Regions from separate parts of the Klebsiella sp. M041 genome, predicted to be linked through region 2. Evidence: predicted binding sites of a transcription regulator. Region 2 holds the regulator's gene; the other holds the start of a gene.
What was found. The regulator PurR, encoded in region 2, represses purine synthesis genes. The targets are predictions, from matches to a motif close to CANGCAAACGTTTGCNTG.
Positions count from the first base shown of each region.

Region 1 (14,841 bases), on a different contig from region 2:
CCGATGCTGCAGGGTATGCGCAAGCCGGTCAACGATCTGTCTCGTGGCGCGCTGGTAGACGATATCGTCTACACCATCGCACTGACCGCGATCCAGTCAGCACAGCAGCAGAAGTAATCGCTCGCTGAGAGAAAAACAAAAGGCAGCCAGATGGCTGCCTTTTTTTGTCAGGAGGCGAACAGCGTTTGCTGCCACGCGTTCGCGCGATTATTCGCGCTCGCTCTCTTCCGCGTCATCATACTCGTTACCGGCGTTGCGGGTCATCCACAGCGCCAGCGCTTTCAGGGAGTCGGGCGTGAACTCATCGCAGCGGGCGGTGATCTCTTCCGGCGTTAACCAGCACACCTCGCTTACCTCTTCTTCCTGCAGGGCAAACGGCCCGTGGGAAACGCAGCTGAACAGGCTTCCCCAGACGCGGCAGAATTTATCTTCGTAGTAGAACTGGCCGTGATCGGCAAACGGCACCCCGGCGATGCCTAACTCCTCTTCCGCCTCGCGGCGGGCCGACTCCAGCAATTGCTCATCAGCCTGCACGACGCCGCCGGCGGTGGCATCCAGCATGCCCGGATGAAAGTCTTTTGTCTCGGTGCGTCGCTGCACCAGAATTTTCCCCATTCCGTCGTGAACGACGATATAGGTCGCCCGGTGGCGCAGGCACTGCGCGCGCATCTGCTCGCGGCTGGACTGTGCTATCACCTCATTGTTTTCATTAACAATATCGACCCATTCTGTGCTTGCCAAATGATTCTGTTCCGCCATCAGGAAACCTTACTTTAAAAGCGCTCTTGCGGCGCGTCTTTATGATTGAGGGCTAAATTACGGGTAAATTGCGACCTCTGCAATAACCTGATTATCATTGAGTGCTAAAACCTGCAGACGCCCCTCATCCAGTAGCCCATAGCTGGCGGAATATCCCCCTTTCGGGATACTCACTGAGCCAGGATTAAACAGAGAGATCGCCCCGCGTTTTTCAGCAACCGGAATATGAGTATGGCCATACGCCAGGACATCGCCAGCGGCAAGTGGCGGCAAATTGTCCGGGCTATACAGATGACCGTGGGTCAGAAACAGGCGATAGCCTTCGCCAAGCACCTGCTGCCAGGGTGCGGTCATGGGAAAACGAAGCAGCATTTGATCCACTTCGCTGTCGCAGTTACCGCGGACGGCAATGATGCGCTCCGCCACGCTGTTCAGCCGCTCGGCCACCTCCGCCGGCGCATAGCCCTCCGGCAACGCGTTGCGCGGTCCGTGATTAAGCACATCGCCGAGGATGATCAGCCACCTGGCGCCACTTTGCGCGAACCGTTCAAGCACGCGTTCCGTGGCGGGCAGCGAACCATGAATATCGGAGGCAAACATCAGCTTCATAGGTTCCATCTCCACTGGTTACGATGCCTCTATGATAGCGGAAGCGCAGCGGGTTATCAGCCTCCGCGTTTGGCGGAAAGCGCCACGTAACGCTGGATTGAGGCCCGCTGCCACTGGAACGCCGCATAATCCGCCAGCGCCTCCGGCACCTCATCGCCATTGAGAACCAGACGATTGAGCATCAGCGCCAGGTCGGCGTCGGCTATAGACCATTCGCCGAATAAATTTTGCCCGCCGTGGGCCAGCAGCGTGGTCGCGGTGGCAAACAGTTTTTCCGCCGACCGCTTGCCTGCCTCGCTGAGCGCCGGCATTTTCACTCCGCCAAACACCACGGCGGTGGATCGCTCTTCACGAATGGGCACCAGATCGCTGCGCAGCCAGGCCTGGATCTGCCGGGCGCGGGCCCGCTTTTGCAGATCGTGTGGATAAAGGCGCTCCCACTCAGGCGGCGCGAAACGTTCATCCAGATATTCGGTAATCGCCGAAGACTCGCTCAGCGCGAAATCGTCAACCTCAAGCAGCGGTACGCGACGGGTGGCGGCATAGCCCGTCCAGCCGGCCTGCAGATGTTCGCCGCGGTTCAGGTCGATGGTTTTAAGGCTAAAAGGCAGGCTCTTTTCCTGCAGCGCGACATAGACAGACATCACGTACGGTGAGAAAAAATCGGCATCGGACCACAGGGTAATCACAGGCTGGCTCATAGCTTCCTCAGGGTTGGTAGACAGGGCAATAAACCAACATAGCCTGTCTTACAGGCGATGTCACTGCTCGCCCGCTGCGTGGCTGGCGACAGACCGACGCGCCGCTCGCGGATTTTCTCCCGGGTCGCGCAGCTTCACCTATACTCGATCAGTTTGCGACCCACGACGGCGGGAAATATTATGATCGATCTCTACTATGCGCCCACCCCAAACGGCCACAAAATCACCCTCTTTCTCGAAGAGGCGCAGCTGGCCTATCGGCTAATCCGGGTCGATATCGGTAAAGGGGAGCAGTTTCATCCGCAGTTTCTGGCGATTTCGCCGAATAACAAAATTCCGGCTATCGTCGACCACATGCCTGCCGACGGCGGCGCGCCGTTGAGCGTCTTTGAGTCTGGCGCCATTCTGCTCTATCTGGCGGAAAAAAGCGGCAAGCTGCTGAGCGGGGAGCTGCGGGCGCGCTATACCACCCTACAGTGGCTGTTCTGGCAGGTCGGCGGCCTGGGACCGATGCTGGGGCAAAATCAGCATTTTTCCCACTCAGCGCCGCAAACCGTGCCCTACGCGATTGAGCGTTTTCAGGTGGAAACCCAGCGACTCTACGGGGTACTGAATCACCGCCTGGGATCCAGCCCGTGGCTGGGCGGGGACCACTACAGCATCGCCGACATCGCCGCCTGGCCCTGGGTGAACTGCCATGTTCGCCAGCGGATCGATCTGGCGAACTATCCGGCGGTGCATAACTGGTATGAGCGCATTAAGCAGCGGCCGGCGACAGTGGAAGCGATGCTAAAAATTCAGTCTTATTAACCCCCTGCTCGCCCGTCGCGCTTTGTTGTATGATTGCAGGACTTACACCACGGAGGAAGCCTGCAATGTCTCAACCAGACGCCATTATTCGTATTAAGAACCTGCGCCTGCGTACTTTTATTGGTATTAAAGAGGAAGAGATCGCCAACCGCCAGGACGTGGTGGTGAATGTGGCCATTCACTACCCTGCCGATAAAGCGCGCGACAGCGAAGACATTAATGATGCGTTGAACTACCGCACCATTACCAAACGCATCATCAGCCATCTTGAGAATGGTCGTTTTTCACTGCTGGAAAAATTAACTCAGGATGTGCTGAATATCGCATGCGAACATCACTGGGTCACATATGCTGAAGTGGAGATCGATAAACTTCACGCGCTGCGCTATGCCGACTCGGTATCCATGACCATGAGCTGGCGGCGCTAACCATGTCAGGGAGGTGGTATGAAGATCCTGCTTACTGGTGGTACCGGCCTGATTGGCCGACATCTGATACCCAGATTGCTGGAGCTCGGGCATAGCGTCACGGTCTCCACCCGACATCCGGATACCGCCCGCGCCCGTCTCGATCCGCGCGTCACGCTGTGGCGCGATTTCGAGGGCCATCACCACCTCAATGACATCGATGCCGTCATCAATCTGGCGGGCGAGCCCATCGCCGATAAACGCTGGACCGCCGAACAGAAACAGCGCTTATGCCATAGTCGCTGGGATCTCACTCAGCGGTTGGTGGGCCTGATCCACGCCAGCGACCCCCCTCCCTCCGTGCTGATCAGCGGGTCAGCTACCGGCTATTACGGCGACCTCGGCGAAGTGGTGGTGACCGAAGAAGAGCCGCCGCACAATGAGTTTACCCATAAGCTCTGCGCCCGCTGGGAGCAAATTGCCTGCGAAGCGCAAAGCGAGCGCACTCGCGTCTGTCTGCTGCGCACCGGCGTGGTACTGGCGCCGCGGGGCGGTATTCTCGGCAAAATGACCCCAGCCTTTAAGCTCGGCCTCGGCGGGCCTATCGGCAGCGGCAGACAGTACCTGGCCTGGATCCATATCGACGATATGGTTAACGGCATTCTGTGGCTGCTGGATAACGATCTGCGCGGCCCGTTCAATATGGTTTCGCCCTATCCCGTGCATAACGAGCAGTTCGCCCACGCGCTGGGTCATGCGCTCAATCGACCGGCGATTTTCCGCGTCCCCGCCGCCGCCATCCGCCTGCTGATGGGCGAATCCGCCGTCCTGGTGCTCGGCGGTCAGCGCGCGCTGCCTAAGCGGCTGGAAGCCGCCGGCTTCGCCTTCCGCTGGTACGATCTCGACGAAGCGCTAAAGGATGTGCTGAGTTAATGGCTGACACGGGGGGGCATTGGCTCCCCTGATTCCATTCTGCTGGCTAATGCCCCACGCCTGGATGTTCTCAGCCTGGCGCTGCAGTGTCGCCCTATCCCGGACAACCCGCGCCCTGAAGCGCCTGAGTTCATCGCCAGCGGGCCGGTTCGCCGGTGTTAACAGGCGGAGTAAAGTGCTAAGGTAGGCCTTTGCTTCTTTGTATTGACTGCTTTATGACGACCATCACCACGCCTCGCCTTTCGCTTACCCGCTTTGTTACCGATGACTGGCCCTTTTTTCTGCGCCTGCGCCAGGATCCGCAGGTGATGCGTTTTATGGGCGAAATGTTAAGCGAGGAGGCGTTGCGCAGCGTGTTCGCCAGTCGCTGCGCCGATCCCGGCGTGTATGTTCTGCGTAATCAGCGCGGCGATGCGCTGGGCGATATTGGGCTTCGCATCAGCCCTAAAAATCCGCACGAGGCCGACGTCGGCTATGCGCTGCTGCCCGAGGCTCAGGGAAAAGGGTATGCCAGCGAAGCGCTGCGGGCGATCTGCGATTATGGTTTCAGCACGCTGGGGGTGCTGGCTATCAATGCCTGGGTTTTGGCAGAGAATCGTGGCTCATCGCGCCTGCTGGAGAAGCAGGGCTTTGTACGCACGCAGGTGCTGGAGAAAGCCTATCATCTGAACGGCGTCGATTACGATGACTGGATCTACCGGCTGGAGCGTGGATCCCACCCGGCGCCCGCGGACGCCGGGTGAGCCGTTTATTTCAGCGAACCTTTCAGAAACTGCTGCAGGCGCGGGCTTTTCGGCGCGCCGAACAGCGCGTCCGGATGCCCTTCTTCTTCAATTTTTCCCTGATGCAGGAAAATGACATGCGAAGAGACGTGGCGGGCAAAGCCCATTTCGTGGGTCACCACCACCATGGTTTTCCCCTCTTCCGCCAGCTGCTGCATAATGCGTAACACTTCGCCCACCAGCTCCGGATCCAGCGCGGAGGTCGGCTCATCAAACAGCAGCACCTCCGGCTCCATCGCCAGCGCGCGGGCAATAGAGACACGCTGCTGCTGGCCGCCGGAAAGATGCACCGGGTATTTCGCCTGCTGACGTTCGTCTATCCCGACCTTGGCCAGGTATTTTACCGCCCGTTCGCGCGCTTCCTGTTTGCTTAAGCCCAGCACCTGAATCGGCGCCTCCATGACGTTCTCCAGCACCGTCATATGGCTCCACAGATTGAAATGCTGAAACACCATGGTCAACCGGGTGCGCAGCAGGCGCAGCTGGTTCTTGTCGGCTACCTTCAGCTGGCCGTCTTTATCCCGTACCAGGCCAATATTCTGGCCGCTGACGACGATCGTGCCTTCGCTCGGTTTTTCAAGGAAGTTAATACAACGCAAAAAGGTACTTTTCCCGGAGCCCGATGAACCGATGATACTGATAACGTCCCCGGCTTTCGCCTGCAGCGAGACGCCCTTCAGCACCTCGTGTTCCCCATAGCGTTTATGCAGATCGATAACGTTTAATTTATTGTCGGACATGGCGTTCTCAATGCGTTGAAGAAGGTTTGATATGCTGCAACCAGCGCTTTTCCGCTTTGCGGAACAAGCTAATCAGCACATACGAGATAATTAAATAGAGCACCGCGGCGATGCCGAAGGCGGTGAACGGTTGATAGGTGGCCGAGTTGATATCGCGGGCGATTTTCAGCAGATCCGGCACCGTGGCGGTAAACGCCAGCGCCGTTGAGTGCAGCATCAGGATCACTTCGTTACTGTAGGCCGGCAGCGCAATCCGCAGCGCGGAAGGCAGGATGATGCAGCGGTACAGTTTGACCGAAGAGAAGCCGTAGGCCCGCGCCGCTTCAATTTCGCCCGCCGGTACCGAGCGGATCGCGCCGGCGAAAATTTCGGTGGTATAGGCGCAGGTGTTCAGGGTCAGCGCCAGCACCGTACAGTTTAACCCGCTGCGGAAAAAGGCGTTCAGCAGTTCAGTGCCTTTGACGATTTCCAGGGTGTACATGCCGGAGTAAAAGACCAATAGCTGCACGTACAGCGGCGTGCCGCGAAATATGTAAGTAAACAGCCAGATGGGAAACTGGATGAACTTATTGCTCGAAACGCGGCCGATTGCCAGAAAGACCGCCAGGATGCCCCCCATGACCACCGAAGAGATCAGCAACCATAAGGTAATCGCCACGCCGGTAAAGCGATACCCGTCGGTCCACAGCAGTGATTTCCAGTACTCCTGAATAATTTCAATCACAGGTCAGCCCTCTTCACGCCAACGGTATAGCGGCGTTCGAGCAGCAGCAGTACGCCATTAGACAGGGTGGTAAACACCAGATAAATCAGACCGCAGACGATGGCGAAGTAGAACGGCTGCCAGGTGCTTTTGCCCGCCAGCTGCGTGGCTTTGACCACATCCTCCAGCCCCAGCAGCGAGACCAGCGCCGTCGCCTTGAGGATAACCTGCCAGTTGTTGCCGATCCCCGGCAGCGCGTAGCGCATCATCGCCGGGAACAGGATGCGCCGGAACGTCTGCCCGCCGCTGAAGCCAAAGGCGGTGGCCGCTTCGATATGCCCCTTCGGCACCGCCAGGTAGGCGCCGCGGAAGGTTTCCGTAAAATAGGCGCCATAGATAAAGCCAAGGGTAATTATCCCGGCGATCATCGGGTCAATATCAAACTGCGACATGCCCAACGCGTCGGTGACGCTGTTGAGCGCAATTTGCAGGCCGTAGAAAATCAACAGCATCAGCACCAGGTCGGGGACGCCGCGGATCAGTGTGGTATAGCCTTCAAACACCAGCGCCAGAGGACGGTTGCTCGATAGCTTTGCGCCCGCGCCCGCCAGCCCGATCAGGACGGCGAGAACGACCGAGCTGAGCGCAAGCTCCAGGGTGACGAGCGCACCCTGCAAAATAACCTGTGAAAACCCATACAGCATGCTGCCTACCCTGTCTGTCATCCACCACTGCGCGTGAATCGGACGCGCAGTGGTGAGGCGTGAGAATTATTCGCCGTATACGTTAAAATCGAAATATTTTTTCGCCAGCTTGTCGTAGGTGCCGTCCTTACGCATCTCTGCAAACGCCTTATTCAGCGCTTCACGCAGTTCGTTGTCTTCCTTACGCAGCCCCATACCGGTGCCGACGCCGAACAGCTTTTCGTCTTTAATCGACGGACCGCCAAACTGGTAATCTTTACCGATAGGCTGTTTCAGGAACCCTTCGCTGGCCGCGACCTCATCCTGGAAAGCGGCATCAATACGGCCGGCGGTCAGGTCGGAATAGATATTGTCCTGTCCCTGATAAGAGACAATCTCGATACCTTTCGGCGCCCAGTGCTCATTACCATAAGTTTCCTGCGTCGTGCCCTGCAGCACGCCCACGCGCTTCCCCTTCAGGGTGGCGAGGTCCGGCGTCACGGGGCTGCCCTTTTTCACCACCAGACGCGAATCAGCCGCATACAGTTTGTCGGTGAAAGCGATTTCCTGTTGACGCTTTTCGGTAATCGACAGCGAAGACATAATCGCGTCGATTTTCTTCGCTTTTAAAGAGGGGATCAGCGCATCCAGCGGGTTTTCCACAAAGGTACATTGGGTATTAATACGCTTACACAGCTCTTTTGCCAGATCGATATCAAAACCCACCAATTCCCCCTGCGCATTCTTCGATTCGAAGGGAGCATAAGTCGGATCGGTACCGATACGAATTTTTTGCGGAATAGCGGCAAAGACCGTGGAAACGCTGGAAAGGGCCAGCGCTAAAGAGAGAGACAACGCCAGTTTTTTCATAACTATCCTCGACAGACTGTCATTCTAACGGGTTTATTAGAACTATTAACACCAGTTATCGTGCCATTATTCGCCCCTTGAGGGCAAAGATTTATGCACCAGAAAGGCCATTTTTTTGCATCACAAACGCTTAACTATGCATTTTTTAGCCACAAAAGCGGCCGCCTTTGCACTAAAATGATCCACAGCGTCTGGCGATGCACCTTTTCGGGGCTTTTACACGAGCATGGCGGCAGGCCCACCCGATAGCGCGGGCCTGCGGCAGTCTTAGTCGCCGTAGACGTTAAAATCGAAGTATTTCTTCGCCATTTTGTCGTAGGTGCCGTCTTTGCGCATCTCGCCCAGCGCTTTATCAAACGCGGCTTTCAGCTCGGCGTCGTCCTTACGCAGGCCGATACCGGTGCCGTCGCCAAAGTACTTTTTGTCTTTAACCGACGGGCCGGCGAAGGCGAAATCTTTCCCGGCGGGCTGTTTGAGAAAGCCTTCGCTGGCGGCGACTTCATCCTGCAGCGCCGCATCCAGACGACCTGCGGAGAGGTCGGAATAGATCAGGTCCTGATTTTGATAGGCCACCACGTCAACGCCCTGGCTGCGCCAGCGATCGTTAGCATAGGCTTCCTGCGTGGAGCCCTGCAGCACGCCGACGTGTTTACCTTTCAGCGCCTCCAGCGTCGGCTGGATCGGCGAGCCTTTGGCCGCGATCAGACGGGAGTCGGCGGCATAAAGCTTGTCAGAGAAGGCGATCTCTTGCTGGCGCTTCTCGGTGATGGAGAGCGAGGAGATGATGGCGTCAATTTTCTTCGCCTTGAGGGAGGGGATCAGGGAGTCAAAATCACTGCCGACCCAGGTACATTTCACCTTAATACGGGAGCACAGTTCATTGCCTAAATCGATATCAAAGCCAACAAAGTCCCCTTTCGCGTCTTTCGACGAAAACGGCGCATAGGTCGCGTCAGTGCCAATGCGAATGCTCTGCGGCAGAGCAGCGAACACGCTGGCCGTGCTGCTCATTCCCACGAGTAAAGAGAGAGCCAGAATCGTCTTCTTCATACAGTACCCTTAAGTGTCGTGATGTGGTGCGTTGCTTGTTATGGTGATTGCCGAGCAATCCTGCAGTTTTTGTGCCATCTTCCCGGTGCGTGCCGGGAACAGGGTTAAATTTGTTAAAATAAAGTTGCAAGATTGTCTTAAAAGGGAAGATACCAGCATTACTGGCGAAACCGCAGCGCCTGAGCGCAAAAAGACGAAATAAATGTCGAGGATTTGATCGGGGCGACAAATTTGCACCACCGCAGCGCAAGCGTACATTTCACGCACCTATTTGGTGCAATCCTGTGCCCCTTGCCAGCGAGTAAACAACTCTTGTTCCAGGCTAATGTCGAACTGATCGAGCACCCGGTTGACGGTCTGGTTGATAACATCATCCAGGCTTTGCGGCCGATGGTAGAAGGCCGGCACCGGCGGCATAATCACCGCCCCCAGCTCCGCGGCCTGCACCAGCAGGCGCAGATGGCCAAGATGGAACGGGGTCTCCCGCACGCAGAGCACAAGCGGACGACGCTCCTTCAGCACCACATCCGCCGCCCGCGTCAGCAGACCATCCGTGTAGCTATGGACAATACCCGAGAGCGTTTTCATTGAGCAGGGTAAAATTACCATCCCGGCGGTTTTAAACGAGCCGGAGGAGATGCTGGCGGCGATGTCGCGGGCATCATGCACCACATCAGCCAGCGCCTGCACTTCACGCACGGTAAAGTCGGTCTCCATCGCCAGCGTCTGGCGCGCCGCCTGGCTGAGGATCAAATGGGTTTCTATATCCGGCACATCCCGAAGCACCTGCAGCATCCGCACGCCATAGATGGCGCCGCTGGCGCCGGAAATGCCAATAATCAGTCGTTTCACGTTCAGTTACCCCTTGCGCGTCGTGCCGCAGACTTTGCCGGATTATAGCCGTTGGCGCAACCATTGACGCACGGTTGCCGGGCGAAAAAAAGGCCCGCCGTCCATCAGGAACGGCGGGCCCGCGACGCGCGAACGGCTTAACCCTCGTTGTGCATCTCGAGGTTTTCGACTTCGTTCTGCAGCTGGACCGCTTTGGCATCATCGTTACGCAGGGAATCGAGGTAGTCGAGGTACTGCTGGTCGACATCCCGGGTGACGTATACGCCGTTGAACACTGAGCATTCAAACTGCTGAATATCCGGATTTTCCGCGCGCACCGCTTCGATCAGATCGTTGAGATCCTGGAAAATCAGGCCATCGGCGCCGATGATCTGGCGGATCTCATCCACTTCGCGGCCATGGGCGATGAGTTCGTTGGCGGTCGGCATATCGATACCGTACACGTTCGGGAAACGAATTTCCGGCGCGGCTGAGGCCAGATACACTTTTTTCGCCCCTGCTTCGCGCGCCATCTCGATGATCTGCTCCGAGGTGGTGCCGCGGACGATGGAATCGTCCACCAGCAGCACGTTCTTATCGCGGAACTCCGCACGGTTGGCGTTGAGCTTGCGGCGCACAGACTTACGACGCAGCTGCTGACCCGGCATGATAAATGTGCGGCCGACATAGCGGTTCTTCACGAAGCCCTGACGATAAGGCTTGTCAAGGATGCGGGCGATCTCCAGCGCGATGTCGCAGGAGGTCTCCGGGATCGGGATAACGACGTCAATATCCAGATCTTCCCACTCGCGGGCAATCTTTTCGCCAAGCTTAGTCCCCATATTGACGCGGGCGCTGTAGACGGAAATTTTGTCGATGAACGAGTCCGGACGGGCAAAATAGACATACTCGAACAGGCACGGGTTGCTGACCGGGTTATCGGCGCACTGACGGGTAAACAGCTGGCCCTTCTCGGTAATATAAACCGCTTCGCCCGGCGCCACATCGCGCAGGAATTCAAAGCCAAGTGTGTCAAGCGCCACGCTTTCCGAGGCCACCATATACTCGGTGCGGCCATCGCCTACGTCACGTTTGCCCAGCACCAGCGGACGAATGCCGTTCGGGTCGCGGAAGGCCACCATGCCATGACCGATGATCATCGCCACGCAAGCGTACGCGCCGCGGATCAGGCGGTTGGTCGCCGCAATCGCGGCAAAGATGTTGTCCGCTTCCAGTGGGTAGTGACGGAAGTTATCCAGCTCACTGGCGAAAATATTGAGGAGGATTTCGGAATCTGAGGTGGTATTGATATGGCGGCGTTTTTCTTCAAACAGCTTTTTACGCAGCTCATGGGCGTTGGTCAGGTTGCCGTTATGCGCCAACGTGATGCCATACGGCGAGTTGACGTAAAACGGCTGCGCTTCGGAGGCGCTGGAGCTGCCCGCCGTGGGGTAACGCACGTGGCCAATCCCCATATTGCCCTGCATACGCTGCATATGGCGGGCTTCGAATACGTCGCTTACCAGCCCGTTAGCCTTACGCAACCGGAAGCAGTTGTTGGCATCAATGGTGATGATGCCAGCGGCATCCTGTCCACGGTGCTGGAGCACCGTTAGCGCATCATAAATCGACTGGTTAACCGGCATAACACCGGCGATACCGACAATACCGCACATACGTCTTTTCCTCGTTCAGCAACGACCCAAAGTCTATACTTTAGGCAAGAAACTTGACGAGCTTTGCAGGTATTCAAAAAACCATCTGATGACGGGGGTAAAATAGGGAATAAACTGCGACTGCTGCCAGTCATCGCTCTTCGCCATCCCGGTAAAGGTGTCAAGGAAGAACAGGATAGCGGCGATGATCAGCACCCCACGTAGCGCGCCGAAGCAGATCCCCAATACCCTGTCGGTACCTGACAAACCGGTCTTCTCCACCAGCTGGCCTATCACATAGTTCACGATAGCGCCAACGATGAGCGTCACGATAAACAGCGCCGCAATAGCAATCCCATTTCGAACCCGTTCATCCTCAAAGCCCGTAAACCAGACAGACAGGTCAGCGTAGTAGTGGCTGGCGACATAAAACGCGCAACCCCACGTGACTAACGATAAAGCTTCGCGAACGAAGCCGCGGATCAGGCTGACCAGGCAAGAAAGACCCAGCACCGCCATAATGGCGTAATCAATCCAGACCATATACGTCCCACGATTTTACGCCCTGTCGTCCAGTTCGGGGCGCATTCTAACAGAAAAAGAAAACGTTTGCGTAGGGATTTCCTTGCCCTACAGAAATAAAAATGGCGCTGAAAAAACATTCAACGCCAGACTGCCTTTCGCCTCTTCAGGGCGGCTGAGACAGGGTTTGCGGGGCGTTTAGCCCCGCCGCGTTCTCTCCGCATGGCGGAAAAAAACCATCAGTTCGGGGTGAAGCCCATCACCACCCCGCTGAGCCCGGAGATCTGTTGCAGATCGCCCAGCTGGCCCTTGAGCTTGTCTTTTGACGCATCCGGGCCGACGAGGATACGGGTAATTTTACCCTGTACCGGCGTCGAAGGCGATGTATAGACTTTGAAGCCCGATGCCCGTAGCTTACCGACGATCTCGTTCACCTTATCGGCGTTCTTCAACGCGCCCAGCTGGACCACATAGGCCTTGCCGGTCGGCGCCGGCAGGGCCGCCTGCTGCTGCGGTGGTTGCTGCTGAGGCTTAGCCGGCGGAGGGGTAGGCGTCGCAGCCTGCTGTTGCGGCTTCGGCTGGGGTTTAGGCTGCGGTTTCGCGGCAACCACCGGCTCCTGAACGTCATCGAAGCTGTTGCTGTTCACCGGGATACGCGACGGATCTAACGATGGCGCAGCGGCATCGCCAGCCCGCACCTCCTCCGCCGCCCCTTCCGGCGGCTGCGAAGGCAGCGCCTGAGTCGCCGCCGGCAGCATATCCGGTTCATCGCGATCGCCGGGTTTCGGCACCAGCGGGATCGCGGCAAACTCATCCTGATAATGCTTTTTCTGCCCGTCCAGCAGCCCTGGCAGGATAATCACCCCCAGCGCCACCAGCACGATTGTCCCGACTAAACGGTTCTGAAACTTACTCGCCACCGATTCTCCCCGCGTCAATCTCTTCCATTACCTGCGCTACCGTATGAAATGAACCACACACCAGCACTGTATCTTCCGCTTTAGCGTCAGCCATGGCCGCGCGCCATGCCTGCGCCACGCTGCTATAGACTGTGCCGCCACGCAAATGTTCCACCAGCTGCTCCGCCGTCGCCCCACGCGGACCCTCCAGCGGCGCGCAGTACCAGACGTCAACTTCCGGCGTCAGATTGGCCAGGGTACCGGCGATGTCCTTATCATGCAGCATACCAATAACCGCCAGCACGCGTCCCGTTTTCGCTAACGTTTTGAGACGCCCGGCGAGATAAGCCGCCGCGTGCGGGTTATGCGCCACATCGAGGATCACCCGCGGGGCGTCGCAGATTATCTGAAAGCGTCCCGGCAGCATCGCGTCGCGGATCCCCGCGCGCAGGATAGCGTCATCGACGGCAAGGCCGCTGGCGCGCAGCGCCGCCACGGCCGTGGCGGCATTCGGCAACGGCACCTGAGGCAGCGGCAGGCGGCTTAACGCTCCGCCCGCGTCGCGGAAGGACCATGTCTCGCCTTCCACCTCATAGCGCCAGTCGACGCCGCGGTGCTGGAGCAGCGCGCCCTTCTCGCGCGCCACTTCAGCAATGGTATGCGGCATATCCGGCTCCCCTACCACCGCCGGTTTACCGGCACGGAAGATACCGGCTTTCTCCCGGCCGATACTGTCGCGATCCGGTCCCAGCCAGTCGGTATGATCGAGGGCGATGCTGGTGACCACGGCGACGTCGGCATCCACGATATTGGTGGCGTCGAGACGGCCGCCGAGGCCCACCTCCAGGATCACCACGTCCAGCTGCGCCTGCTTAAACAACCATAGCGCAGAGAGCGTGCCGTACTCAAAATAGGTCAGCGAGATGTCGCCCCGCGCAGCTTCAATCTCCGCAAACGAGGCCGTATGCGCTGCCTCCGGCAGTTCCGCTCCCTGAATGCGCACGCGTTCGGTGTAGCGCACCAGATGCGGAGAGCTGTAGACCCCCACTTTATAGCCGGCCGCCATCAGGACCGTTTCCAGCGTGCGGCAGGTGGTGCCTTTGCCATTGGTGCCCGCGACCGTAAAGACGAACGGCGCCGGTTTGACGATATCCATCTGCCGCGCGACCTCGCTGACGCGCGCCAGCCCCAGGTCGATGGTTTTACTGTGCAGATGTTCCAGATAAGAAAGCCACGTAGCCAGGGGCGACGTGGCCTGAGGAATAGGATCTTTTTCCATGATGCCCGCAAGAATTGACGGTTAACGCGTTTGAATAAAAAAGGGCAGCGCCGCCAGGCCCTGCCCTCTGCTTTATCAGGCCTCGGGTTCCTGATCCGGTGCCGGCGGCACCACCACGCCTTCATGAGGCGTTTCCGAAGCGGCAACCGGCGCCGGCAGGTTCATCAGCTTCGCCAGAATGCTGGCCAGCTTGAGACGCATTTCCGGACGGCGAACGATCATATCGATCGCCCCTTTTTCAATCAGGAACTCACTGCGCTGGAATCCCGGCGGCAGCTTCTCACGTACGGTCTGCTCAATGACGCGAGGACCGGCAAAGCCGATCAGCGCTTTCGGCTCGGCAATGTTCAGGTCGCCCAGCATCGCAAAGCTCGCCGATACGCCGCCCATGGTCGGGTCGGTCAGCACAGAGATGTACGGTAATCCGCGCTCCTGCATTTTTGCCAGCGCCGCGGAGGTTTTCGCCATCTGCATCAGCGACATCAGCGCTTCCTGCATACGGGCGCCACCGGAGGCGGAGAAGCAGATCAGCGGGCAGTTATCTTCCAGCGCCTGCTCCACCGCGCGCACAAAGCGTGCGCCAACGACGGAACCCATCGATCCCCCCA
Region 1 covers NZ_JCAXWU010000001.1:203,752-218,592, reverse strand. The annotation lists gene pta (phosphate acetyltransferase) at 1-117, shown strand, start outside; gene yfcD (NUDIX hydrolase YfcD) at 208-759, opposite strand; gene yfcE (phosphodiesterase) at 817-1,368, opposite strand; gene yfcF (glutathione transferase) at 1,425-2,069, opposite strand; gene yfcG (GSH-dependent disulfide bond oxidoreductase) at 2,250-2,879, shown strand; gene folX (dihydroneopterin triphosphate 2'-epimerase) at 2,945-3,307, shown strand; gene AC6CWS_RS01065 (TIGR01777 family oxidoreductase) at 3,326-4,219, shown strand; gene AC6CWS_RS01060 (hypothetical protein) at 4,199-4,306, opposite strand; gene AC6CWS_RS01055 (GNAT family N-acetyltransferase) at 4,435-4,962, shown strand; gene hisP (histidine ABC transporter ATP-binding protein HisP) at 4,968-5,741, opposite strand; gene hisM (histidine ABC transporter permease HisM) at 5,749-6,465, opposite strand; gene AC6CWS_RS01040 (histidine ABC transporter permease HisQ) at 6,462-7,148, opposite strand; gene hisJ (histidine ABC transporter substrate-binding protein HisJ) at 7,215-7,997, opposite strand; gene argT (lysine/arginine/ornithine ABC transporter substrate-binding protein ArgT) at 8,265-9,047, opposite strand; gene AC6CWS_RS01025 (hypothetical protein) at 9,088-9,249, shown strand; gene AC6CWS_RS01020 (UbiX family flavin prenyltransferase) at 9,315-9,899, opposite strand; gene purF (amidophosphoribosyltransferase) at 10,037-11,554, opposite strand; gene cvpA (colicin V production protein) at 11,588-12,076, opposite strand; gene dedD (cell division protein DedD) at 12,295-12,975, opposite strand; gene folC (bifunctional tetrahydrofolate synthase/dihydrofolate synthase) at 12,965-14,233, opposite strand; gene accD (acetyl-CoA carboxylase, carboxyltransferase subunit beta) at 14,309-14,841, opposite strand, start outside.
Region 1: the regulator PurR is predicted to act here: its motif matches at 12,132-12,149, upstream of cvpA (colicin V production protein).

Region 2 (14,841 bases):
CAAAGGCGTTGCCCGCGAAAAGCGGCTCAGAGCGCAAGAAAAAAGCAACCAGTCAAAAAAGTAAAACCACCGCTAAAACCACCAGTAAAAAATCCTCGAGCACCCGGCTCCCTACCCGCTCTACCGCAGCAAGCCAAACCGCGCTTCATCGTCAGTCCGCCGGCGCCACGAAAAAATGCGTGCTGCGTAAAGGGTATAAAAAGCAGTGCGCAAAAACGGTGGCCGCCAGCGCCGAGCCGGCCCTGGCGCTGAACAGCGTCAAAAGCAAATGCGTGGTGCGTAAGGGCTATAAAAAACGCTGTAAACCCGAGGCCAGCGAAGCGAATCTGACGATCGCCGACGCGCATAAAGTCCGGGTGCAAAAAGCGCAGAGTACCGCCATGAACAAACTGATGGGCCAGCTGGGTAAACCGTATCGCTGGGGCGGCACCTCGCCGCGCACCGGGTTCGACTGCAGCGGGCTGGTCTATTACGCCTACAAAGACCTGGTCAAGATTCATATCCCGCGTACCGCCAATGAAATGTACCACCTGCGCGATGCGCGTCCGGTCGATCGTGACGAACTGCAGAGCGGCGACCTGGTCTTCTTCCGCACCCGCGGACGCGGCACTGCCGACCACGTTGGCGTTTACGTCGGCAACGGGAAATTCATTCAGTCCCCGCGCACGGGGCGCGATATTCAAATCACCTCCCTGAGCGAAGATTACTGGGTACGCCATTACGTCGGCGCCCGTCGCGTCATGACCCCGAAAACCATTCGTTGATCCCGGTCTGCCGCTACGGCGGCAGCCCTCTTCACCTGCGCGTTCTCCGCCCCCACCGTCAGGGGAAACTGCATATTCGCCTCTGTGACTGGCGCTTCCCGACGATAGCGGGTGGGCGACATGCCAAAGTGACGGTGAAAGGTGCGGCAGAACGCCGCCTGCCCGTCGTACCCCAGACGTTGGGAAATACTCTGCATGGAGGCCTCGGTCTGCGTTAAGTAGATTGTCGCGATGGTCATCTTCCGGCGGCTGACGTAGCTCGCCAGCGTGCAGCCGGTCACCATGGCGAATTGCCGCTGGAAATACCAGTGCGAGTAGCCGGACTTTTTCGCTATCGCGCTTACCGGCAGGGTGTCAAAAATATGTGCTTCGATCCAGTCAACGATCCCCTGCACGACCGGGATCATTTTCGGGCTTACCACTTCATCTGTTTTTGCCATCGTAGCCATCCTGTGGAAATTACTGCCGGCGGCTATATTTGTCATACAAATATCAAAATAGACAATGAATTATTGGCATAGCGGCGATTGCCTGAAAGCATAGCGTCATTAATTATTTGATTTAAAATGCTTATTTTCATTCAGCCGTTTGCGCTACGGGGTCTTAAGATGGCCTGCTGAGAAATTAACCATCGCGGTGAGAGGCTGGAGACCCAGCCTCCTTTTACTTATACATTTTTGCAACATCTGCGGGCGTCTTAACGCGCCGCTACGCAGAAAACGGTTAAGCCTTCGGCAGTTGCGCCGGCGATAATAGCCTTTATCGTTGTAAGGCTTTTCACTGCCTGCGGCAAATGTTAACATTCTCAATACAATAACAGGCCCGGGACGCGACAGCGTCGGGCGGTCAGAACGCGATTCAGGTGAAAACCTCATCTTGTCAATGTGAGATAAAACAAAAAAGTTATAAGGAGAGTAGCAATGTCGTTTGAATTACCTGCATTACCATATGCAAAAGACGCCCTGGCGCCGCACATTTCCGCAGAAACCCTGGAATACCACTACGGTAAACACCACCAGGCATATGTCACTAACCTCAACAACCTGATCAAAGGCACCGCGTTCGAAGGTCAATCGCTCGAAGAGATCGTGCGCACCTCTGAAGGCGGCGTTTTCAACAACGCGGCGCAGGTCTGGAACCACACCTTCTACTGGAACTGCCTGGCGCCGAACGCCGGCGGCGAACCGGAAGGCGAGCTGGCGGCCGCGATTGCCAAATCCTTCGGCAGCTTCGCAGAGTTTAAGGCCAAATTTACCGACGCCGCGGCGAAAAACTTTGGCGCTGGCTGGACCTGGCTGGTTAAAAATGCCGACGGCAGCCTGGCTATCGTCTCCACCAGCAACGCGGGTACCCCGCTGACCACCGACGCGAAGCCGCTGCTGACCGTTGACGTCTGGGAACATGCTTACTACATCGACTACCGCAACGCCCGTCCAAGCTATCTGGACCACTTCTGGGCGCTGGTTAACTGGAAGTTTGTTGCCGCTAACCTGGCCGCATAAACGACAAACCGCAGCAGAGTGACCCCTGCTGCGGTTTTTTTTACACCCTTCCCAACCGTTTATGACTGGCTGGCAAAGGCCTCCTCCGGCTGCGCTCGTCCGCTAAACCAGACCAGCAGCAACGCCAGACCGGCAATAATCGCGCCCATTACCGGCACAAACGCATATCCCAGTCCGCCGGAGATCACCGCCCCGCCGGCGGCGGCGCCCAGCGCGTTGCCCAGGTTGAACGCCCCGATATTCACCGAAGAAGAGAGACCCGGCGCCTCATGCGCCACGCGCATCACTCGCATCTGCAGCGGCGGCACTACCGCAAAGGTGGCTGCGCCCCAGACGATCATACTGATGGCCGCACCCGCCTGGGATTGCGCCAGCAGCGGTATCGCCAGCATGATCGCCATCAGCAGCAGCAGAAAGCCTTTCAGCGTGCGGGAGACCGACCGGTCGGCGAATTTGCCGCCCAGATAGTTGCCCAGCGAAAAACCAACTCCAATCAGCACCAGCATCGCGGTGATAAACAGCGATGAAGCATGGGTCAGCGAATTCAGTACCGGCGAAATGTAGGTATACAGCGTAAACATCGCCCCGGCGCCCAGCACGGTGGTCAGTAAGGCAGAAAGAACCTGCGGCCGTAACAGGACCGAAAGCTCTTGTTTGACATCCGGCCGTTCGCCCGCGCTGCCCTTCGGCAGGGAGAACCACAGGCTCACCATCGCCAGCAGGCCTAACCCCGCGGTGGCGAGGAAGGACATCCGCCAGCCGATGGTTTCTCCAAGCCAGGTCGCGGCAGGCACGCCGCCGATATTAGCGATGGTGAGGCCCATAAACATGGTGGCCACCGCGCTGGCCTGCTTGTGCTTGGGTACCACGCTGGCCGCCACCACCGACCCCAGGCCAAAAAAGGCGCCGTGGTTGAGGCTGGTAATAATGCGCGACAGCAGCAGCGTGGTGTAATCCGGCGCCATGGATGACAGCAGGTTGCCGACGGTGAAGATCCCCATCAGAAAAATCAGCGCATTGCGTCGGGCGCGATGGGACAGCAGCAGGGTCATCAGCGGCGCGCCGACCATGACGCCGATGGCATACGCACTGATCAGCATTCCCGCTACCGGTATCGAGACGTCCACGCCCTTGGCAATCACCGGCAGCAATCCCATCGGGGAGAACTCGGTGGTCCCGATGCCAAAGGCGCCGATCGCCAGCGCGAGTAAAGGAAAGTTGATTTTCATTCAATGACTCCATCAGACCGTCAGGGAGGACGGCGTAACATCAGAAGCCAAAAGCATGACATCAATCACAAAAAAACAAAAGTGAACGAAATGACAAAAGATTTTTGCAGAATTGATAATAATGGCGGGATACGGGGAGGAGGCCGCGCTCCTCCCTCATCGGAACATTAGTGCAGTATGGCGGTCAGGCTGAATGCGACGATCACGCCGAGGGCAATAATCGTGGTGATCAGCGAAAACTTTAAATTGGTATCCATCATTTTTCCCTCTTGTTATCCCCACACCAAAAGTGAGCTTGCTCATTTTTGCACAAAAAATCGCAAAAATCTTCCGGGATTTAGGGCGATGCACATTTTTGCTCTTCCACTTTGCCCCAAGATCGGACAAAATCCCACGCTAATTTAAAAGCGTATCGGCCATTGACCCCTTCCTGTCGTTCTGTGTCGTTTTCCCGACGTGATGCAATGTTGAAAATTGTATTCAGGGTGTGTGTAGGCAAACGTTTACGTATCGATGATCAGGCGATCAGGTCAAGGCATGGAGTGAGATGTAATGGCAACTATTAAAGATGTAGCGAAGCGCGCAAACGTTTCCACTACAACTGTATCACATGTAATTAACAAAACCCGTTTCGTTGCCGAAGAGACGCGCAATGCGGTATGGGCGGCGATTAAAGAGCTGCACTACTCGCCGAGCGCCGTGGCCCGCAGCCTGAAAGTCAATCATACAAAATCGATTGGCCTGCTGGCGACCAGTAGCGAAGCCGCCTATTTCGCTGAAATCATTGAGTCCGTTGAAAAGAGCTGCTTCCAGAAGGGCTATACCCTGATTCTCGGCAACGCCTGGAACGACCCGGAAAAACAGCGGGCCTATCTGTCGATGATGGCGCAAAAACGCGTCGACGGTCTGCTGGTGATGTGTTCCGAATACCCGGACTCCGTCCTGAGCATGCTGGAAGAGTATCGCCATATTCCGATGGTGGTGATGGACTGGGGCGAAGCAAAAGCTGACTTTACCGATGCGGTAATCGATAACGCCTTCCAGGGCGGGTATATCGCCGGACGTTACCTGATTGAACGCGGTCACCGCGAAATCGGCGTGATCCCGGGCCCGCTGGAGCGCAACACCGGCGCGGGGCGACTGGCCGGCTTCATGCAGGCGATGAAAGAGGCGCATATCAGCGTGCCGGAAAACTGGATTGTACAGGGCGACTTCGAGCCGGAGTCCGGCTACCGCGCCATGCAGCAGATCCTGAGCCAACAACACCGTCCAACGGCGGTCTTCTGCGGCGGCGACATTATGGCGATGGGCGCTATCTGCGCCGCGGATGAAATGGGGCTGCGCGTGCCGCAGGACATTTCGCTGATCGGTTATGATAATGTGCGCAACGCCCGCTATTTCAGCCCGGCGTTAACCACCATTCATCAGCCGAAAGATTCGCTGGGCGAAGCCGCGTTCAATATGCTGTTGGATCGTATCGTCAACAAGCGCGAAGAGTCGCAGTCTATTGAAGTGCACCCTCGGCTGGTCGAACGCCGCTCGGTGGCGGATGGCCCGTTTGTCGACTATCGTCGCTAAAGCACTGGCGGGCGCGGATCACTCCGGCGCCCGCAGCCACTCCCGATTCAGCGTGTCGCTGTCCCCCAGGTAGTCCAGCATCCAGTTTAACGCCGGCGAAGCATCATTCTGCTGCCAGGTCAGACAGCAGGCCGCATCCGGAAACGGATTTTCCAGCGCCAGCGCGGTCCACTCGCCGCGATCCACCCATGGCCGGGCGAAATGGCTTGGCACCATGCCGACGCAGAGTCCTGCCGACAGACAGGTTGCCGACGATTCCCAGTCGGGGACCACCACCCTCTTCTGGTTATCCAGCAGCCACGTTGTCCGTTTGGGCAACGAACGCGAGGTATCTTCCCGCACCAGCGACGGCCAGTTGCGCAGGACATCGTCGCTCAGCGGCCCCGCCATCTTCGCCAGCGGGTGATCGCTCGCCACCACGCAGTCCCAGCTCAGCATCCCCATATCGCGGAACGCATAGCGGCCCCCGACCGGAATAGAGCGCGTTGCGCCAATCGCCAGCTCCACGCGGCCGTCGGCCAGCGCATCCCATACGCCATTGAACACTTCCTGAAAAACGATCAGCTCGACGTCGGGAAAATGGCGATAGAAATCCACGATCATCTGGCGCATCCGCGCGGGTTTCACGATATCGTCCACCGCGATCGACAACTGCCCGCGCCAGCCGTTGGCAATTTGCTGGCACTGCTGGCGGGTGATCTGCATTTTTTTGATAACAGAGCGCCCTTCCTGTAAAAACCAGACCCCGGCGGGGGTCAGCTCCACATCACGATGACGGCGCTCAAACAACGGGACGGCCAGCCACTCTTCGAGCTGACGCACGGTATAGCTGACGGCGGAAGGCACCCGATGGAGCTCCTGCGCCGCCGCGCTAAAGCTGCCGTTCCGGGCGACGGCATCAACCACTTCCAGAGAGTATTCAGACCACATTTTCTGCCTGCAAAATTTTTGAATGCATGTGACAAATATTAGCGTTTCACAAGCCACAATGCACTCCCTACACTCTGCGGCATCGTACCTGTACTCCAAAAATGAGAACGTTATGTCACAACCTGGGAAAGGATTTTTAGTCTGGCTGGCCGGCCTGAGCGTGCTGGGCTTTCTGGCCACCGATATGTACCTGCCGGCATTTGCCGCCATGCAGCAGGATCTCGACACCTCCGCCGCATCCATTAGCGCCAGCCTGAGCCTGTTCCTCGCCGGCTTCGCGCTGGGCCAGCTCTTCTGGGGGCCGCTGTCAGACCGCTACGGGCGCAAACCGGTGCTGCTGAGCGGCCTGGCGATTTTCGCGGTCGGCTGCCTGGGAATGCTGTGGGTGCAGAACGCCACGCTGATGCTGGCGCTGCGTTTTCTGCAGGCGATTGGCGTCTGCGCCGCGGCGGTCACCTGGCAGGCGATGGTGACCGATTACTATCCCGCCCAGCGCACCAACCGCATCTTCGCCACTATTATGCCGCTGGTAGGACTGTCCCCTGCGCTGGCCCCGCTGCTGGGCAGCTGGCTGCTGGTGCACTTCGAGTGGCAAGCCATCTTCGCCACCTTGTTTGCCATCACTCTGCTGCTGATGCTGCCTGCCCTGCGCCTGAAGGCCGCCGCTAAGTCGGCCACAGTGGCTGAAAAGAAAATCACTTTTCTGGCGCTGCTGCGCTCCCGGGAATACAGCGGCAACGTCCTGATCTACGCCGCCTGTTCCGCCAGCTTCTTCGCCTGGCTTACCGGTTCGCCGTTTATCCTTCATGAGATGGGCTACGGCCCGACCGCCATCGGCCTGAGCTATATCCCGCAGACCATCGCTTTTCTGGTGGGCGGCTATGGCTGTCGCGCGCTGCTGCAAAAATGGTCCGGGCAACAAATGCTCCCGTGGCTGCTGGTGGTCTTCGCCGTCAGCGTCGCCGCCACCTGGCTGGTGGGTCTGCAAACGCATGCCTCGCTGGTGGCGTTGATGATCCCGTTCTGCCTGATGGCGGTGGTCAACGGCGGGATCTACCCCATCGTGGTCGCTCAGGCGCTGAAGCCTTTCCCGCAGGCAACCGGCCGCGCGGCGGCGCTGCAGAACACCCTCCAGCTTGGCCTGTGCTTCCTGACCAGCCTGCTAGTCTCCACGCTGATCGCCACACCGCTGCTGACCACCACCAGCGTGATGCTGGTCTCTATTTTGTTAGCCGGAGTGGGTTATCGCCTGCAGCAGACGCCAGCGCTGGCGGCCCACTCTTCCCACGCCTGACGCCCGTCGCCAGAGCCCGGACCAGTGGTTAGCACGCTAAGATATTTTTATTGAAAGCCAGTACTTAGCGTCCTATACTGGATCCGGGTTCACATAAATAAAAAATATTTAACAGATTAACGGATGCAGGATGCCTCCGTTTCACCATGGAAGGCCTTTCGGCAAGGGTTATCTCCCTTCCTCTGTTCTACGTCGGATAGCGACTTCACGGATTATCCGTGAGATTTCTCACAAAGCCAAAAAAGCGTCTACGCTGTTTTAAGGTTCTGATCACTTGGGCGTGATGGAGAAGCTATGAGTTCATCGTGTATAGAAGAAGTAAGTGTACCAAATGATGACTGGTACCGGATTGCAGCTGAATTGTTGGGCCGTGCGGGAATTGAAATCAATGGCTCCGCGCCGTCAGACCTGCGGATTAAAAACCCTCTTTTTTTTAAACGCGTATTGCAGGAGGGGTCGCTGGGTTTAGGCGAAAGCTATATGGACGGCTGGTGGGACTGCGAGCGTCTGGATATATTCTTCCATAAAGTGCTCCGCGCCGGGCTGGAAAAACAACTCCCTCACCATTTCAAAGACACACTCCGCATCGCAGGCGCTCGCCTGTTTAACCTGCAAAGTAAAAAACGCGCCTGGATCGTCGGCAAAGAGCACTATGACCTCGGCAACGATCTTTTCAGCCGGATGCTTGATCCCTACATGCAATATTCCTGCGGGTACTGGAAAGAGGCGCAGACCCTCGAAGCCGCGCAGCAGGATAAGCTGGATCTCATCTGCCGTAAGCTGGAGCTCGAGCCAGGCATGCGAGTGCTGGATATCGGCTGCGGCTGGGGCGGTCTTGCCGAATATATGGCGCGGAATTACCAGGTGAGCGTTGTCGGCGTGACCATCTCCGCCGAACAGCAAAAGATGGCCCAGGCGCGCTGCGATGGCCTTGACGTGGATATTCGTCTTCAGGATTATCGCGATCTGCACGACAGCTTCGACCGCATCGTCTCCGTCGGCATGTTCGAACACGTGGGTCCCAAAAATTACGCCACCTACTTTGAGGTCGCCGATCGTAATTTGAAACCCAACGGCCGCTTCTTACTGCACACCATCGGTTCCAAAGTCACCGACCATAACGTTGACCCGTGGATCAATAAATATATCTTCCCTAACGGCTGCCTGCCGTCGGTACGGCAGATCGCCGATGCCAGCGAGAAGCACTTTGTGATGGAAGACTGGCACAACTTCGGCGCCGATTATGACACCACCCTGATGGCCTGGTATGAGCGTTTCCTCGCCAGCTGGCCGGAAATTGCCGATAACTATTCTGAGCGTTTCAAACGCATGTTCAGTTATTACCTGAACGCCTGCGCCGGCGCCTTCCGCGCCCGCGACATTCAGCTCTGGCAGGTGGTGTTCTCGCGCGGGATTGAACACGGACTGCGCGTCGCCCGTTAAAAAACACGCCCCCGCTCACCGGCGGGGGATTTTTTGTCAGGCTTCACTGACCTTAGCCGCGACCTCTTTCGCCGCCAGCACGCGTTCAACCGTATCGACAACCGCCTGGGTTTGCGGGTCGATCTCGATATTGACGCGGTCGCCCAGCTTCTTCGCCCCCAGCGTGGTCCGCTGCAGCGTCTCCGGAATAAGATGCACGCAGAATCGGGTTGCCGTCACCTCGCCTACCGTCAGGCTGATGCCATCGATACCAATGAATCCTTTATAAAGGATATATTTCATCAGCGTCGGATCCTGTACTTTAAACCAGATCTGACGGTTATTTTCGGAAGTGAGGATCTTCACGATTTCCGCCGTGGTCATAATATGGCCGGACATCAAATGCCCGCCGATTTCATCACTGAATTTCGCCGCCCGCTCGACATTGACTTCATCCCCGACCTGAATATCGCCGAGGTTGGTAATCCGCAGCGTCTCTTTCATCAGATCGAAGCTGATGCGCGCGCCGTTGATGTCGGTCACCGTCAGGCAGCAGCCGTTGTTGGCTACCGATGCCCCGGTTTCGAGCCCCTCCAGCATATGCGCCGGCAGCTCCACCACGTGGGTGCGAAAATTGGGTTTATCATCAATGGAGACCACTTTCGCGGTTCCCTGAACAATACCAGTAAACATGTTTGGCTCCTGTTGAAAATCATGACGGTATCATTACCGTTTTCGCTATCGGGAACAATAACAGGAGGGCTGAGCGGTTGCCAGCGCGCTTCGTGCCTCGACTCTTTTTTCACTGGCTTAATGGCTAATCCTCGCTACAATAGACTGGAATTTCCTCATTTTTATCCCCTTGCTGCCAGTTACGGCGGCTTTTTTAGTCTCAAAAAAACAACAATACAAAGGTGTTCACGTGCAGAAGTATTTCATTGAAGCGCGTCAGTTATTAGCTCTGGCTATACCCGTCATTCTTGCGCAAGTGGCGCAGACGGCGATGGGTTTTGTCGATACCGTGATGGCGGGCGGCTACAGCGCCACCGATATGGCCGCGGTGGCCATCGGGACCTCCATCTGGCTACCGGCCATTCTCTTCGGCCACGGGCTGCTGCTGGCGCTGACCCCGGTGGTGGCGCAGCTCAATGGCTCCGGGCGGCGGGAGCGTATCGCGCCGCAGGTGCGTCAGGGCTTCTGGCTGGCGGGGCTGGTCTCGGTGCTGATCATGATCGTGCTGTGGAATGCCGGGTATATCATCAGCTCCATGCACAACATCGATCCGCTGCTGGCGGAGAAGGCGGTTGGCTATCTGCGCGCGCTGCTGTGGGGGGCGCCGGGCTATCTGTTCTTCCAGGTTGCCCGTAATCAGTGTGAAGGGCTGGCGAAAACCAAGCCCGGGATGGTCATGGGCTTTATCGGTTTACTGGTCAACATTCCGGTGAACTACATCTTTATCTATGGCCATTTTGGCATGCCGGAGCTGGGCGGCGTCGGCTGCGGCGTGGCGACGGCCTCCGTTTACTGGGTGATGTTCGCCAGCATGCTGTGGTGGGTGCGCCGGGCGCGTTCAATGCGCGATATCCGCTGCGCCGAGGGCTTCAGCGGCCCCGATTTCGCCGTTCTGCTGCGGTTGGTGCAGCTGGGGCTGCCCATCGCCCTGGCGCTGTTCTTCGAAGTGACCCTGTTTGCCGTCGTCGCGCTGCTGGTCTCTCCGCTCGGGATCATTGACGTCGCCGGCCACCAGATTGCGCTGAACTTCAGCTCGCTGATGTTCGTTCTGCCGCTGTCGCTGGCGGCCGCGGTCACCATTCGCGTCGGCTTCCGCCTCGGCCAGGGCTCAACGATCGATGCCCAGGTTTCCGCCCGCACGGGTGTGGGCGTGGGCGTCTGTCTGGCGGTGTTTACCGCTATCTTTACCGTGCTGATGCGTAAGCAGATTGCCCTGCTGTATAACGATAACCCTGAGGTGGTGATGCTGGCCTCGCATCTGATGCTGCTGGCGGCGGTCTACCAGATCTCCGACTCCATTCAGGTGATCGGCAGCGGTATCCTGCGTGGCTATAAAGATACGCGGTCTATCTTTTTTATCACCTTTACCGCGTACTGGGTGCTGGGTTTGCCCAGCGGCTACCTGCTGGCGCTGACCGACGTGATTGTCCCCCGCATGGGGCCCGCCGGCTTCTGGTGCGGATTTATCATCGGCCTGACCTCCGCCGCCATTATGATGATGCTGCGGATGCGTTTTCTGCAGCGCCAGCCCTCCAGCACTATCTTACAGCGCGCCGCGCGCTAATCCTGCCAAAGCCCGCCACCCCGGCGGGCTTTTTCTTTCTTCAGTTTTGTTCCGGCGTTGTACATTCCGTTACTCCCCGACACCAAAGACTCACTGATGAGCGCCCCGGAGATGCATATAGTGTGGCCAACAGCCCCGCAGTGGGGTTACTCAGGAAACCAATTCGAGGATTTCAGCATGAAAAAAGTATTAGCTCTGGTTGTTGCCGCTGCTATGGGTCTGTCATCTGTTGCTTTCGCCGCCGATGCCGCGACCACCACCCCGGCTGCCGCAGCCAGCCACACCACCGTTCATCACAAGAAACACCATAAAGCGGCGGTGAAACCGGCAGCCGAACAGAAAGCCCAGGCAGCGAAGAAACACCATAAAGCGGCGGCGAAACCGGCAGCCGAACAGAAAGCCCAGGCAGCGAAGAAACACCATAAAGCCACAGCGAAACCGGCAGTAGCGCAGAAAGCCCAGGCGGCGAAGAAGCACCATAAAGCCGCAGCGAAACCGGCAGTAGCGCAGAAAGCCCAGGCGGCGAAGAAGCACCACAAAGCGGCGCACCACGCAGCCAAACCGGCAGTACAACCGGCGGCATAACGGTCAGAGCGTTAAGGTGATAACCGGCGCTGAATAGCGCCGGTTTTTTTTCAGGAGGACATCATGCTGCAACGCTATCGCTTCGAATTGCTGTTGGTTCTGCTCATCGTCTGCGCGCTGTTTACCCTTCGCTTGATGTTTAAATAGCGGGCTGCTGAACCCATTTACGCGCCGGCGGCGTATAGTCGCGAAAACCGGCGATAATCTCCTCTGCCGAGGCAGCAAACGGCAGCATCTCCGCGTAGCGCGGGTGCATAAACCCTTCCCGCACCATGTTATTGACCATCGCCTGCAGCGGATCGTAATACCCTTTAATATTCAGAAATGCGCACGGCTTTTCATGGATGCGCAGCTGCGCCCAGGTCCACTGTTCGAAAATCTCTTCCAGCGTCCCCGCTCCGCCCGGCAGAGCAATAAAGCCGTCGGCCAGCGCCGCCATTTTGGTTTTCCGTTCGTGCATATCCTCAACCACATGCAGCTCCGTCAACCCGCGATGGGCAATTTCCCGTTCCACCAGGCCGCGCGGCATCACGCCAATCACCACGCCCCCGGCCTCAAGCGCCGCATCGGCAACCGCCCCCATCAAGCCAACTTTGCCGCCGCCATAGACAACAGCCAGTCCCTGCTGCGCCAGCGTGTGGCCAACCCGTCGGGCAGTGTCGAGATACAGCGGATGTTCGCCAGCTGAAGAACCGCAGAAAATACCTATCGATTTCATCTTCGTTATTACTCCTCTCTTCTGGTGGGCGATAATTTAACACAACGCCAACCTTTGTGCGCAGGTTGAGACCCGCGGAGAAAAGAGAGGCGAGGCGCCTGCTGGCGAAGAAATATCCTTGTGGTTCAGTAAAATATCGCCGGAATGGGTAAAAGATCCGCAATCGCAAGCAATGTACAAGAAAAGTGACGTTTACCTCTTGCCACATCCCCTGCCTGCCGCTAATATGCGTCCCCGTTGTCACCACAACATTGCGTTCGTAGCTCAGTTGGTTAGAGCACCACCTTGACATGGTGGGGGTCGTTGGTTCGAGTCCAATCGAACGCACCATTATGCGTTTATAGCTCAGTTGGTTAGAGCACCACCTTGACATGGTGGGGGTCGTTGGTTCGAGTCCAATTAAACGCACCATAATGCGTCTGTAGCTCAGTTGGTTAGAGCACCACCTTGACATGGTGGGGGTCGATGGTTCGAGTCCATTCAGACGCACCAAGCTGTTTTTCCTTCCTGATTACACAGCCTCGTTCTTGTCAAATAACGCGCTTTGTTTATAAACTCCAGATCAGCCTGCCATTTCTCACAGTATTTCACTTCCAGAGAGTCCAGATCCTTATAAAACCCATCCCAGCGCCCTGTCGAGCGGCCCCATACCATTCGCTATGATGTTTGACTACCAGCCGGTTGACTACGTTTTTTCACCAGCGGATCCCGCACTGCCAGCGCCTGTCTGATTTCCTCTGCTGTCACTTTCCCGTCGCGGTTGCTGTCCATCTCCGCCATCAGGTCACGATATAACTGTGCTAACAGACCGTATTGAAACCCCGCGCCCTGTTCAGCTGTTCGGCTTATCGCCCCAAACGCCTGGAAATCCATCTCTCATACGGGCTGTTCATCACATCGCCCCCGCTGCTTTCCTCCAGCGCCTGAAATCCAAGTTTCTCTAAATCGTACTGGTTAACTTCCTCAACATCATTTTGTGGTAACCAGCCACTGCCGCTGACTTTATACCACCATTTTTGTGACTCATCCGCGACGGGCGTTGCTGCTCCCCGGGAGAGCTGGCATTGCGCGCCCAGCCTCGCCGATGTCGGGGTAAATACCGGCTATCCTGTCGGGTAAACAGGGATTTTCCCTTTGGTACCAGAACGGACCGTTTACCGCCCTCCACATTCTCTGGGTTGGCTAAAAATCCCGGCATGTTCGGGTCGGTGCTCAGCACCTCCATGGCTTATATCAATTGTGACAACTAATCTCATTCATGAATATGAAGGAATTCATTTCTTTTTATACAATCATTATCAGAAAATTTGTCCTTCATAAATATACAATGCTGTTTCACATACTCATCCCAAAAGGAGTTTGAGGTTCTATTTTCATGTGGCATTGCAACTTTCTGTTTTGATAAGATAGCTTTCAATTCTCGATTGCGTTCATATGTCTGTTCGTACAAGCATGAGTTTTTATAAATCTGTAATTCCTCACCATCAGCTGACATATATGCACATATACTATCCCTGGCTTTAATCCAGGATCTTTGCGTGTTTTTTATGTTTTCTTTTAGTTCAGGATATGTTGTAACTATGGCGTTATATAAATAATTCAAATACACATCTTAATTTTTATAGTTTTCAAGAGAGCATTGCTCTAAACCCATAAAATAATTCAGCCGCATCCCGTTTCTTATTCGTTCAGAATTTATTTCCCTCTTTACGGACAGAGATACAGATTTCTCCTTAACAGGGTTAGTTGTCAGTTGGATGTGTCTTTAGTTTAACGAGTCGTACCAAAGCTTTCCGGAATTATTTATAATGGGATTGTAGATATGTCTTGATTTCTGTTGCATTTTTATATTTGAAATGTAACTCCTCACCATTAAATTCTCCATTGAGGCCGTTGAGATTCTGGTCTTTTTTTATAGAAGGATTTATAGAAAGGCTATTAAGGTTATAGTTATAACCATAAACCTGATACGCAGTTCCATTTATTTTTCCCGCAGAGTGTCGTTGTTCCCATGAGATTAATACAATTATATTTTTTTATTGTTTATTTTAGTAAAAAAATTGTTTCCACATGAGGTTCACCACCATCGACCTCATAAGACTCCACTTTGATACTATTACCATTAGCTTTGAAATAAAGCGCTAATGGATAATTAGCATCATCCTCCCTCTTAATATAAACACTATCATTAGCATCTAACTTAAATGGCCCTTGTACTATGTCGGTTTTAGCTAGTGCATAAAAAGAAGAAATCAACAAAGATAAGCCAAAAATAAAGCCACGCATAAATCACTCCTTATCGACTCTTAATAATGGGGCCACTGCATTAAACCTTTGTAGGCGATCAGGGTAACCATTCTGCCCACCATTAACTATTTGCGTGACTTCTTGCACACTCAATGCTCTGGCAGTTTTGTTTAGTCCTTTACTTACCCAAAAGGAAAAAGCTGACTCTACACCATATTCAGTATTACTTATCACTAGATCAGGTTGTTCGACAAAGTCTCTCTTATCATCCGGATT
Region 2 covers NZ_JCAXWU010000006.1:163,945-178,785, forward strand. The annotation lists gene AC6CWS_RS09800 (C40 family peptidase) at 1-764, shown strand, start outside; gene AC6CWS_RS09805 (helix-turn-helix domain-containing protein) at 719-1,204, opposite strand; gene sodB (superoxide dismutase [Fe]) at 1,685-2,266, shown strand; gene AC6CWS_RS09815 (MFS transporter) at 2,326-3,495, opposite strand; gene cydH (cytochrome bd-I oxidase subunit CydH) at 3,663-3,755, opposite strand; gene purR (HTH-type transcriptional repressor PurR) at 4,048-5,073, shown strand; gene punR (DNA-binding transcriptional activator PunR) at 5,092-6,003, opposite strand; gene punC (purine nucleoside transporter PunC) at 6,116-7,297, shown strand; gene cfa (cyclopropane fatty acyl phospholipid synthase) at 7,592-8,740, shown strand; gene AC6CWS_RS09845 (riboflavin synthase) at 8,777-9,412, opposite strand; gene mdtK (MdtK family multidrug efflux MATE transporter) at 9,642-11,015, shown strand; gene asr (acid resistance repetitive basic protein Asr) at 11,193-11,600, shown strand; gene ydgU (small membrane protein YdgU) at 11,664-11,747, shown strand; gene AC6CWS_RS09865 (LOG family protein) at 11,740-12,318, opposite strand; tRNA gene AC6CWS_RS09870 (tRNA-Val) at 12,572-12,648, shown strand; tRNA gene AC6CWS_RS09875 (tRNA-Val) at 12,653-12,729, shown strand; tRNA gene AC6CWS_RS09880 (tRNA-Val) at 12,734-12,810, shown strand; gene AC6CWS_RS09885 (lysozyme inhibitor LprI family protein) at 13,571-13,927, opposite strand; gene AC6CWS_RS09890 (hypothetical protein) at 14,362-14,604, opposite strand; gene AC6CWS_RS09895 (hypothetical protein) at 14,608-14,841, opposite strand, start outside.